One region of the Pseudomonas sp. NFXW11 genome, then DNA from elsewhere that is predicted to be linked to it. Evidence: riboswitches for the same ligand, from Rfam matches in the RefSeq annotation. Region 1 holds a riboswitch; each other region holds the start of a gene.
The links. A riboswitch is a leader RNA that binds a small molecule or an ion and turns the genes downstream of it on or off. The one in region 1 is predicted to bind cobalamin.
Positions count from the first base shown of each region.

Region 1 (2,254 bases):
CTGCTGGTGCTGTTGATGCGGGTGTAGCGGGTGTCCCAGTCGTTGATATGGCCCTTGACGAAGTAGCTGAAGCGCTCGCTCGGGCGCTGTTCGAAGGTGGCGGTGGCGATCTGCTGGATGCGGTCGTTGGTGGTCTTCTTGTTGTTCAGCGGGCGGGCGAAATCCAGGTTGGCGTCGCTGTACTGGTAGAACAGTTCCAGGCGCGAATCATCCCCCAACCCCTGGATCGCCTTGGCGCCGAAGGTGGTCACCTCGTAGGCGCGTTTCTTCTCGCGGGTGTTGGCGTTGTAGGCGCTGTTGCGAAACGGCTGGTAGCCGTCGGAGACGTTGTGGCTGATATAGGCCAGCAGGCCCAGGTCGCCCAGGCCGTTGCTAAGGATGCGCTCGACGCGGGCATCGCCGCTTCTGCCCATGAAGCTGTCCAGGCCCAGGTTGACCTCGCCGGAGGCGTCGCGGGTCTGCGGGCTGCGGGTGACGATATTGATCACCCCGGACACCGCTTGGGTGCCGAACAGCAGGCTCTGGCCGCCCTTGAGCACTTCGATGCGCTCAATGGCGTTGGCCGGCAGGGTATCCAGGTACAGGCCGCCGTACAGGCGGTTGTTCAGGCGCACGCCGTCCAGCAGGATCAGGGTGTCGTCGTTGCGGCCGCCCAGCAGGGAGTAGGTGCCGTAGTCGAAGGGGCCGTTCTTCGGCGCCACGTAGAGGCCCGGTACGTACATCTGCAGCACCCGGGTGATGTCGCTGCTGGGGCCGGCGCGTTCGATCTGCTGGCGGTCGATGATCTCCACCTTGCTGCCGTACTGGGCCATCTCGGCCACGGTGGTGGATTCCACCGACGGTGCGGAAACGAATTGCTCTTGCAGTTTCAGGCTGTTGTCGTCGGCCAGCAGTTGGGGGCTGATCAGGCAGCCGAGCAGGGCGCCGCCGAAGGTGCGGCGCGGGGCGCGCCAGTCGCGCGCAAGGAAGGTGTTGAAGGTTGTCATTCTTGGTCTTCTCGAAAGTGTTTTCGGGAAGCACGCAGGACGAAGGTAGCGGCCACGCGCACGCGACCATACCGGCCCATGCCCGCCCACCGCAGGATTGCCAAACAGAAGTTGCAGGCCGGTCTCCGGGCTTGCGAGGCTGGCGGCATCCGCCTTCCCATACCTGTAGGTACAGTGGCGTGTTGGATGCAGCACTCGCTTACCGTTGCGGGGGCAGCACCGGACTGGCCCTGGAAGAGGGCGCACCGGTTTCCCGTTTCACCCCATGCACGGCGGCATGGGGCACCTGAAACTGCGGGCATATTACGCAGCAAAGCTGCGAGCTCCAAGCGGCAAGCTGCAAACCAGAAGCTGTTGCTTCGAGCTCTACGCTTGCAGCTTGAAGCTTGCCGCTTGCACTGCTCTCACTGTGTCGCCTGGTTGCAGTTGCAGGCGCTTGGCGGTGAGGCGGTCCACCAGCAGGCAGCCGGACACCAGGCGCCCGGGGGCGGCGGTGATGCGGCAGCTTTCCAGGCGCCGGTTGTGGATCAGCCACAGCGGTGCCTGGTCGTCCGGGGTGCCCACCAGCAGGGGCAGGGTCTGGCTCTCGCGCACGCTGCGGATTTTCGCCACTTCGGCTTCGAGCAGCGGCCCGCCGTCGAAGATGTCGATGCAGCCCTGGTGGCTGAAGCCTTCGTCGCGCAGCAGGCTCACCGCCTGCGCGGTGCTGTGGTGGGCCTGGCCGATAGCGGCTTGCGCCTCGGGGCTGAGCAGGCAGGTGTAGAGCGGCTGGCGCGGCATCAGTTCGGCGATGAAGGCCTTGCCGCCATGGCTGGACAGGCGATTGGCCTGGTGGAAATCCATCTTGAAGAAGTGCCGCCCCAGGCTGTCCCAGAACGGCGAGCGACCCTGGCTATCGACCTGGCCGCGCAGTTCGGCCACCAGCTTGTCGCCGAACAGCGCCGGGTATTCGGCGACGAACAGCAGGCGCGCGCTGGACAGCAAGCGGCCGGTGTCGCCCCGGCGCTGGTCGCGGCGCAGGAACAGCGAGCAGAGCAGGGATTGCCCGGTCATCTCGTTACACAGGAACAGGGTCGGGATCTGCTTCTCGATGCCCAGCTCCGGGGCCCGGCCGCGGGTGATGCCAACTCGGTAGTTGTAGCTGGGTTCGCGCAGGCCAATCGCCCCGCTCAGGCCGCAGATGCCGATCACTTGCTGCTCGTCGTCCTCGAGCACAAACAGGTAGTCGGCATCGGCCCGTTCCACCTGGCCGGCAAAGGCGCGCTGGG
Region 1 covers NZ_JAGEKI010000017.1:6,853-9,106, reverse strand. Annotated here, with positions in the region: gene J4P02_RS23300 (TonB-dependent receptor plug domain-containing protein) at 1-986, opposite strand, end outside; cobalamin riboswitch at 1,086-1,291, opposite strand; gene J4P02_RS23295 (arginine N-succinyltransferase) at 1,353-2,254, opposite strand, start outside.

Region 2 (2,254 bases), on a different contig from region 1:
GCATTGACCTGGGTGCCGGCAGCCGCCAAAGGCTTGGCATCCTTGGGCCAGCCGATGGCCGGGGCGATGTTTACCGTGGGAATCAGTGTGGGGTTGGGTTGCGGCAAGCTGGGGTTGGGCCCGGTGCCATCGGCGACCTGCAGGCTGGACGTTTCGCCGCAGGCGGCAAGGCCGGCGGCGATGGCGACAAGCAAGGTGTGTTGAAGCTTGAACATGCTGATTTCCCTATGAATGCACAGACGTCGTAGTCATAGAGAAGCATAGCCAGCGGATAGTTGCCCTTGTCTAGCGGGCTTCCTTGAACAGTACCGCGACCCCGGGATGGTAGTTGCCGGCTTCGCTGTGCAGCTTGCGGTAGGCATAGGGGAAGTACCAGGCCACTGCGCAGCAGTGTTCCTTCTGCAGGTCGTCGAGCATGTCCTGGAGTTCTTCCGGGGTGGCGCTGTGCTGGGCCTTCTGCGGGGCGACGAACAGGCAGCCGAGCTTCAGGTCGCTGGCATAGCTGATTTTCTTCGCGTCGTTGGCAATGTCCTGCAGGGCTTGGGTCAGTTGCAGGCTGTTGACCCGTGGCCAGCGCTGGGTGGCCTGGATATAGGCGCGTTCTTCCTTGGTGGCCAGGTAGAGGTCGGTACGGGCATTGCGTGCGCCTTCTTCCTGCTGTTTCTTGCTGGGGCTGTGCTCCAGGCTGACCATCTCGGCCATCCAGGCGGCGGCGGAGAGCAAGCCCAGGTTGGCCTGTTCGTCGAACCAGTAAGGGGTTTCATTATCGCCGCGCACTGCGTTGTAGCGGTCAATGCAATCGAACCAGCGTTCCAGCATCGGTCGCAGGAATTCCAGCTTTGGATTGCTGATGATCATGCCTTGCATCGAACTCACCCCTTATTGTTGTGTGGCAGGACTGTTGATTTTGGATTGTGGCTATTTGATATCAGTGCTCTGAGTGTGGCACAAGTTTGGCGTCATTTTGTTGATGCAGTGCAATTTTCCGTTGCTTGTTGCGGCCGGCTTCAATTGACGCTCCACCCCCGACCCCTTAACCTTCGCGACTTGTTTCAGGTGCTCTGTGGCCGAGGGTCGACAGAGTGAAACAGGGAAGCCGGTCAGGGCCTGTTCCAGCGATGGAGCCGACGACGATTCCGGCGCTGCCCCCGCAACGGTAGATGAGTCAAGACTGCGCCTGATGCCACTGTGTCAAACCACACGGGAAGGCGCGCAGTCCGGCAGCGATGCCCCTCATGAGCCCGGAGACCGGCCTGATCCATCCAACGGCATCACGGTGGGCGATGCCAGGCTAGCGCCGTCCCGGTCTTTTCCTGCCCGCCGTTCCCCTGTCTCAATGGAGAGCAGCCCCATGAGTGAATCCCCCGATCGTGACGAGCGCCATCTGGCGCGCATGTTGCGCAAGAAAGCCGTGATCGACGAACGCATTGCCAACTCGCCCAATGAGTGCGGGCTGCTGCTGGTGCTGACCGGCAACGGCAAAGGCAAGAGCAGTTCGGCCTTCGGCATGCTGGCGCGTTCCATGGGCCATGGCATGCGCTGTGGCGTGGTGCAGTTCATCAAGGGGCGCAACAGCACGGGCGAAGAGCTGTTTTTTCGGCGTTTCCCCGAGCAAGTGCGGTTCCATGTGATGGGCGAGGGCTTTACCTGGGAAACCCAGGATCGCCAGCGCGATATCGCCGCCGCGGAAGCGGCCTGGGCCGTTTCCAAGGAGCTGCTGAGGGATCCGGAGATTGGCCTGGTGGTGCTCGATGAACTGAACATCGCCCTCAAGCATGGCTACCTCGACCTGGACCAGGTGCTCAGCGACTTGCAGGCTCGTCCGCCGATGCAGCATGTGGTGGTGACTGGCCGCGGGGCCAAGCCGGAACTGATCGAGCTGGCGGACACCGTCACCGAAATGGGCATGCTCAAGCACGCGTTCCAGGCCGGTATCAAGGCGCAGAAAGGTGTTGAGCTGTGAGTGTGAAACCATGACCGATGTTCGTCATTGCCCGGCGGTGCTGATCGCCGCTCCGGCCTCTGGCCAGGGCAAGACTACCGTGACCGCCGCCCTGGCCCGCCTGCACCGCAATCAGGGGCGCAAGGTTCGGGTGTTCAAGTGCGGTCCGGATTTTCTCGACCCGATGATTCTCGAACGTGCCAGCGGTGCCCCGGTGTACCAGTTGGACATGTGGATGGTGGGTGAGCAGGAAAGCCGCCGCCTGCTCTGGGAAGCCGCCGCTGAAGCCGACCTGATCCTGATCGAGGGGGT
Region 2 covers NZ_JAGEKI010000028.1:47,222-49,475, forward strand. Annotated here, with positions in the region: gene J4P02_RS29190 (PQQ-dependent sugar dehydrogenase) at 1-215, opposite strand, end outside; gene J4P02_RS29195 (hypothetical protein) at 286-867, opposite strand; cobalamin riboswitch at 1,038-1,271, shown strand; gene cobO (cob(I)yrinic acid a,c-diamide adenosyltransferase) at 1,352-1,963, shown strand; gene J4P02_RS29205 (cobyrinate a,c-diamide synthase) at 1,974-2,254, shown strand, end outside.
Region 2: linked by a shared signal. The riboswitch ahead of cobO (cob(I)yrinic acid a,c-diamide adenosyltransferase) and the one ahead of J4P02_RS23300 (TonB-dependent receptor plug domain-containing protein) in region 1 are both predicted to bind cobalamin.

Region 3 (2,254 bases), on a different contig from region 1:
CGGCCATCGATATGTTCCTCGGAACCGGCGCCCAGGCCCAGCAACACGTCCAGCGGCAGGCGACCGCTGCTGGCTTCGATGACCTTGACCGCCGGCGGCAGCTCCTCGGCCACTTCCAGGCGCACCTTGGCCAGGTCTGCGGGGTTGATCAGGTCGGTCTTGTTGAGAATCACCAGGTCGGCGCTGGACAGTTGGTCGGCGAACAGCTCATGCAGGGGCGATTCGTGGTCCAGGTTGGGGTCGAGCTTGCGCTGGGCGTCCACTTGATCGGGGAAGGCGGCGAAGGTGCCGGCGGCCACGGCCGGGCTGTCGACCACGGTGATCACCGCATCCACAGTGCAGGCGCTACGGATTTCCGGCCACTGGAAGGCCTGCACCAGGGGCTTGGGCAAGGCCAGGCCACTGGTTTCGATAAGGATATGGTCGAGATCGCCACGGCGCGCCACCAGCTCGCGCATCACCGGGAAGAACTCTTCCTGCACGGTGCAACACAGGCAGCCGTTGGCCAGCTCATAGACCCGGCCACTGGCCTCTTCCTCGGTGCAGCCGATGGAGCACTGCTTGAGAATTTCGCCGTCGATGCCCAGCTCGCCGAACTCGTTGACGATCACCGCGATGCGCCGCCCCTGGGCGTTGTCCAGCATGTGCCGCAGCAGGGTGGTCTTACCCGAACCAAGGAAGCCGGTGACGATGGTGACAGGGAGTTTGGCCAGTGTTTTCATCGGATGCCCCTTGGCAAAGGTGGCGGGCATAGGAGACGAGAACCGCAGCGCGAAGGCGCGCGGAGATTTCGCCACCGGATCACCCCGCCCGGTTGTAGTGAAAGTCTTGGATCGAGGCAGGTCTCCTGGCTGGGGGCTGGCCAGTCATTGGACTGACGGTTCCTGCGCCTTCCCGCTGGCGTCCTGGACGCGCTTGCAGTGGCCTTGCAGAAATCAAACCCTTCACAGTTGCGGGGGCAGCCGCGGCTTGAACCGCGTTCCCATCTTAGCTCCGGCTCAGGGCCAAAGAACCTCAATCGCGCAAGGCTACGCAGAGCGCGGGGGGCGGTCAATCGGCAATTGACGGCCCTGCCCCGCCCATGATCTCCTACACAACTTGTTACGGGTGCCCTTCACAGGGTGAAACGGGAAATCGGTGAATCACGGGCTTGAACAGGCCGTGCCAGTCCGATGCTGCCCCCGCAACGGTAAGCGAGCGAAGTGTCAAAGCCACTGTGCCCAGTGCATGGGAAGGCGACACTTGCCGGCATGGCGTGCATGACAGACACGGCCCCTGCCCCTCGCGAGCCCGGAGACCGGCCCGCAATACCAAATAACAAACCCGCGGTGGGCGGGCGCTGTTGCAAACCCTGCGTGGGCCTCACGCGGGGTTTTCCTGCGCCGCTTGCCGCTGACATTCCAGAGGGAAGCGCCATGTCGATCATCAGCAGCACCAGCAGCCATTCCGCCAGCAGCACCAGCACCCTGGGCCAGCGCCTGGTGGCCGCCATCAGCGCCTCGATCCTCGGCGCCTGCCTGGTGTACTTCGCCGGTTTCTCGCATATCGAAGCGGTGCACAACGCCGCCCACGACACCCGCCACAGCGCCGCCTTCCCTTGCCACTGAGACCTGCCGCCATGTTCAAGCGCATTGCCCAGACTGCAGGCTTCACCGGCCTGCTGGCCGCCCTGCTGCTGACCCTGCTGCAAAGCTTCTGGGTCGCCCCGCTGATTCTCCAGGCGGAAACCTACGAGAAGGCCCCGGCGGCCGAAGTTCATCAACATGCCGAAGGCGCCATGGCCGGCCATAGCCACGACGCCGAAGCCTGGGAACCGGAAGACGGCTGGCAGCGCGTGCTGTCCACCACCGGCGGCAACCTGGTGGTGGCCGTGGGCTTCGCCCTGATGCTGGCCGGCCTCTACACCCTGCGCGCGCCCAACCGCACCTCCCAGGGCCTGCTCTGGGGCCTGGCCGGTTACGCCACCTTCTGCCTGGCGCCAACCCTGGGCCTGCCGCCGGAGCTGCCGGGCACCGCCGCCGCCGACCTGGTGCAGCGGCAGATCTGGTGGGTCGGTACTGCCGCCTCCACCGCAGTGGGCATCGCGCTGATGGTGTTCGCCGGCAACTGGCTGCTCAAAGCCCTGGGCGCGGCGATCCTGGTGGTGCCCCATGTAATCGGCGCGCCACAGCCGGAAGTGCACTCGATGCTGGCGCCAGAGGCGCTGGAAGCGCAGTTCAAGATCGCCTCGCAACTGACCAACGCCGCTTTCTGG
Region 3 covers NZ_JAGEKI010000014.1:142,845-145,098, forward strand. Annotated here, with positions in the region: gene cobW (cobalamin biosynthesis protein CobW) at 1-722, opposite strand, end outside; cobalamin riboswitch at 821-1,032, opposite strand; cobalamin riboswitch at 1,089-1,320, shown strand; gene J4P02_RS21215 (CbtB domain-containing protein) at 1,416-1,607, shown strand; gene J4P02_RS21220 (CbtA family protein) at 1,619-2,254, shown strand, end outside.
Region 3: linked by a shared signal. The riboswitch ahead of J4P02_RS21215 (CbtB domain-containing protein) and the one ahead of J4P02_RS23300 (TonB-dependent receptor plug domain-containing protein) in region 1 are both predicted to bind cobalamin.